Regions from separate parts of the Thalassotalea sp. PS06 genome, predicted to be linked through region 2. Evidence: predicted binding sites of a transcription regulator. Region 2 holds the regulator's gene; each other region holds the start of a gene.
The links. Region 2 encodes sigma-54, which starts transcription at its own class of promoters, with help from an activator protein. Its sites were predicted from a motif close to GTTGGCACGNNNNTNGNNT; they were not measured.
Positions count from the first base shown of each region.

Region 1: the regulator sigma-54 is predicted to act here: its motif matches at 1,138-1,156, upstream of FNC98_RS02860 (P-II family nitrogen regulator).
Region 3: the regulator sigma-54 is predicted to act here: its motif matches at 1,485-1,503, upstream of FNC98_RS16580 (DUF642 domain-containing protein).

Region 1 covers NZ_CP041638.1:661,955-665,240, forward strand. Annotated here, with positions in the region: gene FNC98_RS02855 (alpha/beta hydrolase) at 1-155, opposite strand, end outside; gene FNC98_RS02860 (P-II family nitrogen regulator) at 1,187-1,525, shown strand; gene FNC98_RS02865 (ammonium transporter) at 1,539-2,780, shown strand; gene ndk (nucleoside-diphosphate kinase) at 2,950-3,286, shown strand, end outside.
Region 2 covers NZ_CP041638.1:552,868-556,153, forward strand. Annotated here, with positions in the region: gene rapZ (RNase adapter RapZ) at 1-473, opposite strand, end outside; gene ptsN (PTS IIA-like nitrogen regulatory protein PtsN) at 484-939, opposite strand; gene hpf (ribosome hibernation promoting factor) at 952-1,239, opposite strand; gene FNC98_RS02410 (RNA polymerase factor sigma-54) at 1,269-2,738, opposite strand; gene lptB (LPS export ABC transporter ATP-binding protein) at 2,791-3,286, opposite strand, start outside.
Region 3 covers NZ_CP041638.1:3,756,314-3,759,599, forward strand. Annotated here, with positions in the region: gene FNC98_RS16575 (sodium:solute symporter family protein) at 1-642, shown strand, start outside; gene FNC98_RS16580 (DUF642 domain-containing protein) at 756-1,394, opposite strand; gene FNC98_RS16585 (DUF642 domain-containing protein) at 1,583-2,218, opposite strand; gene FNC98_RS16590 (hypothetical protein) at 2,446-2,982, opposite strand.

The sequences.
Region 1 (3,286 bases), 110 kb from region 2:
TGGTTGTATGCAGCGTCCAATTCTTCCTCTGTGTAATCCAGGAAAATCTTTTTTTGGTTGACACTCCACGCAGGAAATCCAATTAGAGCAGTGGCTAGAAGAGCAGTGCTTGAACCTAAAAAACGCCGTCTTGTTTGTTGATTTTTATTCATCATATCCTGCCATTTATAACTTTTCCGTCCTCACGCATTAGCGATACAAGTCGTGAATTTATTTCAAGCTATTCATGTGGTTAAAGTGTTTATTAAATATAGGTCGAGATTGTTACGATTGCTCTTATTGGTATAATTTTGTAATTTAAGTGAGTAATCAGGGACTGTAATGAGCGAGTCTGAGTCATTTAATCTCCCACTTTCTTTTTATTATGCACCGTCATCCCGTACTTGATGCGGGATCTCCTATCGCATGCTGTGATCGTGTTTATTTCAACCCCTTAGTTTAAGAACTACGTAAACAAGTCTCAGTATACCGAAGGGAGGTCCCGTGTCGGAGCACGGGATGACGGAATAAATAAACGAAATTGCGTATGACTCTGGCTGGCACAACGGTCATTCGGAGCCACCTCAAATACGATGTATATAAAGTGCATCACGCCGATGTCGCAATTGATAAGCTTGCTTTCATTCATTATCCACCCACCAATATCACCTTTCAGTGATAACGGAATGTCTAGCGTAGGACACCAAGCGGGGTTCCTGACTTTTCCGTAGAAGCAAAGTGGTAATCGCTTATCACGGGACTACCATTTTTCGCTAATTGTAGGGTTACTTTAGTTGAGTCTGTTCCGCTTGTACCAGCGGATTTGCGAATAACGAACGCACTAGCCTAATTTCCATATGGCTGAGTGTTTTTGATATTTTCGAAGCCAAAAATTCGTAAAACTCCGTAGTATTCCTGAAATCCACTTGTTTTATCTTCAGATTTGGATTTATCAACAGCTATTGAATTTCTAGCCGATTTTTCACTTCTTGACTGAGAATCTCATATCGAGTGACAGATCCCAAAACCGTGACGGTGCGTTAGCATCGCCACGCAACCCTGCACATGGATTGCACTTTTATTGCACTGTTGTGGTGCGTCAAAATGGTGAGGAATTACATTGCTGCTCTATCGCCCTGATTTATTGGGCTTCAAAAAGTTGGCACGGCACTTGTAACGGTAGCACTAACTTTTAATAGGGGGCGAAATGAAATTAATCAACGCAATAATAAAACCATTCAAACTCGATGATGTTCGTGAAGCAATTTCCGAAGTAGGTATCGAAGGTTTGACTGTAAGTGAAGTTCGTGGCTTTGGTCGTCAAAAAGGTCACACCGAGTTGTACCGTGGTGCTGAATACCAGGTCGACTTCTTACCGAAAGTTAAATTAGAAATAGCGGTTAAAGCGGAAGATGCAGATCGCATCATCGAAGCGATCACTAAGTCTGCACACACAGGCAAAATTGGTGACGGTAAGATTTTCGTTTACGACCTAGAACAAGCGGTACGTATTCGTACCGGTGAACTTGATGTAGCTGCACTATAACCGGGAGATAATAATGGAAGAGTTAGCATCAGTATCAACAACAGTCTCCGAGTTGAGATTTGCACTAGATACTTTTTACTTTTTAATTTCAGGCGCGCTAGTTATGTGGATGGCTGCAGGTTTTGCAATGCTGGAAGCTGGTTTAGTTCGCTCTAAAAACACGACAGAAATACTAACTAAAAACATCTGTCTTTATTCAATTGCCTGTGTAATGTTCCTATTGATAGGCTACAACATCATGTATGTTGATAATGTTGAAGGTGGAGTTTTACCTTCATTCGGAAGCTTGATTGGTACTCAAGCGAGTGATGCTGATCACTCTCTTGAATCTGATTTCTTCTTCCAGGTAGTTTTCGTTGCTACAGCTATGTCCATCGTTTCAGGTGCGGTAGCTGAGCGTATGAAACTTTGGTCTTTCCTCATCTTCGCAGTAGTTCTTACTGGTGTTATCTACCCGGTTGAAGGTTACTGGACTTGGGGTGGCGGTTTCCTTTCAGAAGCTGGCTTCTCTGACTTTGCAGGTTCAGGTATCGTTCACATGGCTGGTGCCGCTGCAGCATTAGCGGGTGTAGTGCTTCTGGGTGCTCGTAAAGGTAAGTACGGTAAAAACGGCGAGATCTTCCCGATTCCTGGTTCGAACATGCCTCTTGCAACCTTAGGTACCTTTATTCTTTGGATGGGTTGGTTCGGTTTCAACGGTGGTTCTCAGCTAATGGTTTCTGATGCTGAAAACGCAACGGCGGTAGGTCAAATCTTCCTTAATACTAACGCTGCTGCGGCGGCTGGTGCGGTTGCTGCATTATTGCTTAACAAAGCAGTTTGGGGCAAAGCTGACCTTACGATGATTCTTAACGGTGCATTAGCAGGTCTTGTTGCTATCACTGCAGATCCTCTGTCTCCATCACCACTATTCGCTTCTTTAATCGGTGCTTTAGGCGGCGTACTCGTTGTATTCTCAATCGTTACTTTCGACAAGTTGAAGATTGATGATCCAGTAGGTGCTATCTCTGTTCATGGTGTTGTAGGTCTATTCGGTCTGCTAGCAGTTCCTTTCAGCAACGGTGATGCGTCTTTCGGCGCACAATTATACGGTGCTGCTGTAATCTTCGGTTGGGTATTCGCGGCGAGCTTCGTTGTGTGGATGATCCTTAAGAAGACTATGGGTATCCGTGTAACGGACGAAGAAGAGTACAACGGTGTTGATAAGTCAGATTGTGGTATTGAAGCTTATCCTGAGTTCGTATCTCTTAAATAATTGAAAATCTGTTTTTCGCGTTAAAGGAGCCTTTGGGCTCCTTTTTTTTGTTCTAAAAATCTTATTCGAGAAAATAAGGCTGGGAAGCCGTATCAGCCTCTAGTATCTGGCAGGGGTTTCGTCTATAATTCGCGCCAAATTTTTAATATCTGTTTATTGAGGGCTTATCATGGCTATCGAACGTACTTTTTCTATCGTTAAACCAGATGCTGTTGCAAAGAATGCAATCGGCGCTATCTACAACCGTTTTGAGTCTGCTGGTCTTAAGATCATCGCTTCTAAAATGGTTCACCTTAGCCGTGAAAAAGCTGAAGGTTTCTATGCTGAACACAAAGAGCGTCCTTTCTTTGGCGCTTTGGTTGATTTCATGACTTCTGGTCCGGTTATGGTTCAGGTTTTAGAAGGCGAGAACGCTGTTCTTAAAAACCGTGAAATCATGGGCGCAACCAACCCAGCTGAAGCTTTAGCGGGTACTTTACGTCACGACTACGCCGAGTCTATCGACG
Region 2 (3,286 bases):
CCGGTCTTTGAACCAAGCACCCGCTCGCGAACAATATCTGCAAGTTGATGGGGGGTAAGCATTGAGGTATCAATATACAGATCGGTGCGTTCGGCGACAGGTTCGAGAAGGGTTTTCTCCATTTCAATCGCCTGATCAAGAGCCATATCTTTCTTGATCAATGGATGTAGGCGGCGGGTTTCGCTATAGCGGCGAATCAATTCATCATCATCGGCGTCGAGATAAAGGACGTTGAGTTCAACGGTATTTGGCAGGTAATTGATAATTTCCCGGGCGTCTTCTGGGTTACTTGGTAAGTTACGCACATCGAGAGACACCGCTACTTTATCGTAATCGTTGATTACCGTATGGGTTAATGCCGGTAACAGGTTTACCGGTATATTATCGACACAGTAATAACCAAGATCTTCAAGTACTCGCAATGCAACGGACTTACCTGAACCTGAACGGCCACTGACGATTAGCAATTTCATTGAAGCTTCCTTAGTCTTCCTGACCCGTGGCTATCTTAAATAATTGCTCGGAGCTTTTACACCGACGCAAGCGCTTAGCATTGCTTTTATCCCCAAGAAAAGCAGCAATGGCTGCCAGGGTTTGCAAATGTTGCTGGCAATGGTCTTCGGGAACGAAAAGCGCAAAGAAAATATCTACAGGTTGGTCGTCAATTGCATCAAACGAAACCGGTTTTTCGGTCGTCACTAAAACGGCAATGATTTGCTGATGCTGCTGTAAGCGCCCATGGGGAATTGCGATACCTTTACCAATACCTGTACTGGACAGCTTTTCCCGGGCAACCAAGGCGTTTAATAATTCTTTTTCCGTGGCATTTTTAAACGCATTTGCCGCGATTCGACTAATTTGTTGTAGCACACCCTTTTTACTGGTTCCCGGTACTGCACACACAGTACAGTCCGGGGATAATAATTGTTCTAATTTCATTGGGTTATATAGTTAATGTTTCGATATTTTTTCTTTGTGTTTAATCACTTGCCGATCGAGTTTGTCGATTAAGCTATCTATCGCGGCATACATATCCTGATGTTCTGAGGAAGCGTGGATTTCGCCACCATTTACATTGACGGTGGCTTCGGCAATTTGCTGGAGTTTTTCGACGGTCAGTACCACATAGACATTATTTATGTGGTCAAAATGTCGCTCTAGCTTTTCAAATTTACTATCCACAAATCCTTTTAAAGAGTCCGTAATCTCAACATGGTGACCTGACAAATTAATTTGCATTTTTCGGCTCCTCAGAACGGTTTTGGCTGTTAAAGTAAGCTCTTCCTCTGATTTGAGGGCGGGATTGCCAAGGATTCCCGATATTTAGCAATAGTTCGACGGGCGACATTAATGCCTTGATCGGCAAGAAGGTCGGCAATTTTACTATCGCTTAGTGGCTTACTTGGTATTTCTGCATCCACCATTTTTTTAATCAGTGCCCTGATCGCAGTGGATGAACATTCGCCGCCATTTTCAGTACTGACATGGCTGGAGAAGAAATATTTTAATTCGAAAATGCCCCGTGGGGTGTGCATGTATTTTTGAGTGGTAACCCGGGAAATGGTTGATTCGTGCATATCAACGGCTTCGGCGATGTCATTCAGGACCATAGGGCGCATGGCCTCTGGACCATATTCAAAAAATGCCTGTTGTTGCTGAACGATACAATTGGAGACTTTCAGCAAGGTATCATTACGTGATTCCAGGCTTTTGATGAACCATTTCGCTTCTTGTAAATGAGAACGAATAAATTGACTATCACTGGAAGATGTTGAGCGGGCAAGGGCTGCATATTGGTTATTGATTGCCAGTTTTGGCGCACTGTCAGCGTTTAGCTCTACCACCCAGCGGCCACCTTTTTTAAACACGCTAACATCTGGGATAACATATTGGTCGTCACTTTCATTAATGACATCACCCGGCCGCGGGTTTAAAGAATGGATTAGACGCATGGTCTCTTTGAGTTGTGGCTCTTTGAGCTTGGTTTTGCGCATGATTTGTCGAAAATCGCGTATCGCCAATAAATCGATATACTTATCGATTAGCATTTTCGCTTCTTCCAGATAAGGGGTATCTTTGGCAAATTGATTCAACTGGATAATCAGGCACTCTGCAATTGAGCGAGCCCCAACACCGATAGGATCAAACATATTGATACGTTTAAGTACCGCCTCAACTTCATCAAGCTCGACCTCATCATTGCCCAGGCTTTCTAATACATCTTCACTGCTGATGGTCAAATAACCTTTATCGTCAATGGCATCAATGATGGCAATGGCGATGGATTTATCGGTTTCAGAAAATGGGGTTAGTTCCATTTGCCACAGCAGGTGGTCTTGAATTGAATCTTTGGTCTCACCCTGAAAAACGTAACTGTCATCTGCAGGCTGGGAACTTGCGGACGAAACCGAGGCACTATAAGAATCTTCCCATTGTGAATCGGTAGGTAATTCTTCAGGGATATTGTCGGTTTTCAGGGCATCACTGGTAGAGATTTCGTCGCCTTCGCCATTGACGTTACTGCTTGCTTCAAGCGAGTCAAGATTATTTGTTTCAGAATTGTCACTGTCAGCATTCAGGCTTGATTCGTCGACTTCCAGCAACGGGTTGCTATCCAGGGCTTCCTGGATTTCCTGTTGCAGGTCAAGCGTCGATAGTTGCAGCAACTTGATCGCTTGCTGCAACTGCGGCGTCATGGTTAAGTGTTGCCCCATTCGGAGCTGGAGACTGGGTCTCATCTGAGTCTACTTACTTCTTCCAATAATCAAAATTTATGTCTTCCGTATTTAACTATAGCGTGAATTTCTCACCTAGATAGACATCGCGTACTTGCTGGTTACTCAATACTTGTTCGGCGTTTCCTTCGGCGATCAATTCGCCGCGACTAACAATATAAGCATGTTCGCAAACATCGAGAGTTTCACGGACGTTATGGTCAGTAATGAGTACACCAATACCGCGTTGCTTTAAGTGCAGAATAATTTTCTTGATATCGCTAACGGAGATAGGGTCGACACCCGCAAAGGGTTCGTCCAGGAGAATAAAGTGCGGGTCAGCCGCTAAAGCTCGCGCAATTTCTACGCGTCTACGTTCCCCGCCAGACAAACTTTGCCCTGTATTATCAATAATATGACCTATATTAAACTCTTCAACCAGGCTTTCCAGTTTTTCTTCACGACCATCATTATCTAAATCTTTTCGAGTCTGTAATATTGCCATGATGTTGTCGCGCACCGAGAGTTTGCGAAAAATTGATGCTTCCTGGGGCAGGTAACCTATACCTTGC
Region 3 (3,286 bases), 590 kb from region 2:
GATATCATGGTGCTTGCCAACCCGGCAATCGCTAACCTGCCAAACTGGGTAATTGCCTTGGTAGCCGCAGGCGGGCTGGCGGCAGCACTGTCGACAGCGGCAGGATTACTGCTCGCCATATCCTCATCCGTTTCCCACGATCTAATGAAAGGCCTGTTTTTCACTAACTTATCGGAAAAGCGGGAATTACTGGCGGGGCGAATTACCATGACCCTGTCGATATTACTGGCAGGATACCTGGGGCTAAATCCCCCTGGATTTGCCGCCGGTACGGTAGCACTGGCATTTGGCCTAGCGGCTTCATCTATTTTTCCGGCATTAATGATGGGAATATTTTCAAAGACAATATCCGGCAAAGCGGCGGTGGCCGGAATGTGCGCCGGTATCGGTGTCACCCTGTTATACGTATTTCAGCACAAGGGCGTAATGTTTATTCCAGGCACCAGCTTCCTGGGGGCTATGCCTGAAAACTGGTTCTTCGGCATATCACCGAATGCCTTTGGTGCCATTGGCGCTTTAGTTAACTTCGGTGTGGCATTTTTAGTGACAGCTCTGGGCGATAAAGCCCCCGAGCAGGCGCAACGCATGGTAGAGAATATGCGCCAGCCGGGCAGTACTTCGTTAGCAACATTCAAACATTAAGCGTTTTTAAGTAAAGGTTTTGTGTTGAATTAAAAATTCAGCGACTTATTACAGAATGTTCAGGTTTAATGAGAGAGGTTAAGGTTGCCCTATGGCAACCTTAATTCGACAAGTTAATTACGTTTTAATCTGCTAAACCCTAACAATGAAAGCGCCAAAATAGCCAACGTAGAAGGCTCTGGCACCTCTGATGGACCGCCATTCTCGCTTTTTACAGAAACATCATCAATGAAGTTGCCAAATGTTCCGCCAAGAGGGTTAATAGACGATATTTTCAATGTGGTGGTCGACCCAAGAGCGGCAAAGACACCGCCGTCGATTGCCCATTGTCCAACGGTACCACTAACTTCAAAAGAAGCTAAAACCGTAGCAGAGTTATGATCGCCATCGAGTACTTCTACCTTGAAAGCTTCATTGTTATTAACCCGCGCACTGTAGGCAAATGACAATACATAGTTGTCGTCAGCAATAGTGCTAAATGTCTGATAAATCATCCAACTGCCAGCATTGGGATGGGCATTAAGCTCTGCATGTTGATTGCCACTATTAGGCTGAACACCTCCTAATTTATGCCAAATTTCAACATTACTGCCCTGCCATCCTAAGTCCGGCGTTCCTTCAGGAAAGAAAGACCATGAGTTTTCCGCAAGTTCTGGCTTTTCAAACCCACCATTGATAATAAGTTCCGCTTTAGCGGCAAATGAAAAGACTAACAGAGAGATACTTACCAGAATCCGAGTGAAGTGTTTCATAATATGTCCTTTTAGTTGTTATTAAATGCCTTTCGGCTCCTAAAGGTCGGTTAGTTATATTACCAGCAGCTAACCGACCGGGTGTTGGTCAAGCAATTACCCTGCCATCAACGCCAAACGCACCTTCTTAAAGGACTTCACTCAATTTAGAATAAATATTTCAAACAGATTGTAAGACTTTTTGACACCTAAGATTTTCGTAACCAAGATCTTCCACCAACTAATAAAATCAATGAAATGGCAAATATTAAAATAGAGCTTGGTTCCGGAATTTGCTGTGATGGATCATCGCTTTCGACAGCGTAAACGCCATCAAGGAAGTTACCAGAGAATCCCGTTTCCGGATTCACCGAGGTAAACCGAACCGTAGCCTCTGTACCGGTAGCCTCAAAGACCGTGGAAAACTCACTCCAGGTACCGAATTCGTGATCGTCAAACGTCTGCGAAAACAGTACGTCGTCGCCGGCAAGCACTTCAAATAAAAACGCTTCGTCATCGAAACGAGCGCTATAGGCAAAGCCAACTTCATAGAATGAACCGACATCAGACATAAACGTCTGCTCTATGGTCCAGGCTCCGTTTACTGGGCCCGCAGCATTGAGCTCTGCATGCTGAAAACCGCTAAATGCCATCGTACCGTTAGCCATGTGCCAGATCTCAATACTGGCGCCATCCCAACCATCAACGTCTTCACCAGAAAACCATTGCCAGCGACCTTCTTCAACAACTGGGTCTTCAAAGTCGCCATTAACCAACAGATTTGCATTCGCAAAAGGAGTACACAGTATTAACAGGGCAGGTAATAGCCATTGCTTAACTTTCATACAACATACCTTAATAAATTGCTTTAACCGCGCAGCCAAATATTAACTACAGGACAGCCAGATGAGCACCTCTGCTCAACTAGCCCAGTGTTACAGCTATTGATGTGAATTAACTAAACGGATATCTATGCAAGGCATATTCCAATTGTCGTAACCCGTTGATTTTTAATTTGCTTATGGTTTTACGGAAATGGCGATTGTCAGTATTTGTAAAATAAACTGACACTTTAAAAGCGATATCCTACCCTGGCAAAGGCAGTAATAGAGAAACCCGTGTTGGTATCGTGGGGTAATACAGTGAAATCGAGGTGAAAGCCTTTTTTGTAAAAGCTTAAATAGGGCATAAAGTGGATAAAATCTTTACGGATGAATTCGGCGCTGGTATCGGAATAAAGAATATCAGAGCGATCCACATAGGTGATTGGCATCGATAGCGAAATTTTGTCCAAAAAAGAGTCTTCCAATGGGAAGTCCCGGGTTACGCCAATACCGATAGAATTGTAATCCATCTCGTGGGAATCTTTCATTTTCCAAAGCTCGATATTAACCTGCCACTTTGGTGCAGGCTCATAAAAGTACCATTTAACCCCATAACCCTTATGATTTTCGTTGTACTCGAAATCCGGGTCAATAAACTCTTGGATGATAGCTTCCGTGTCATTCTTTTTAAGATGATCTGACCAACCCCCGAGTTTTACTTCAAAGTCCATGGCAGTTACTGTCGATGAAAACAGTAGCAAAAGCAGCGATGCAAACTTTCCCATAACTTCTGTCCTTGTTACGCGCGAAAAAATTGCGCAAAAAATCCTCTACACCTGAACTGCAGTGCATTTAATCTGTATTTAGATTTATTTATTTGGTAGCGCCAGGAATCAGCAGCTCGATATTTGTGTGGGCAATTGCATTGAATCAACGAAAAACAAGACACCCATTGTCTGAAACGGGGGCCCTTTAGATAGGTTATTTGCCGGGGTAAAAGTCATTAGTTGTTATCCTGTTATTTCCTTGCTCCACGGAGCTCCCTCAAGGCAACGACAACAACATAAACAGCCTGAGAGACTTTTTATA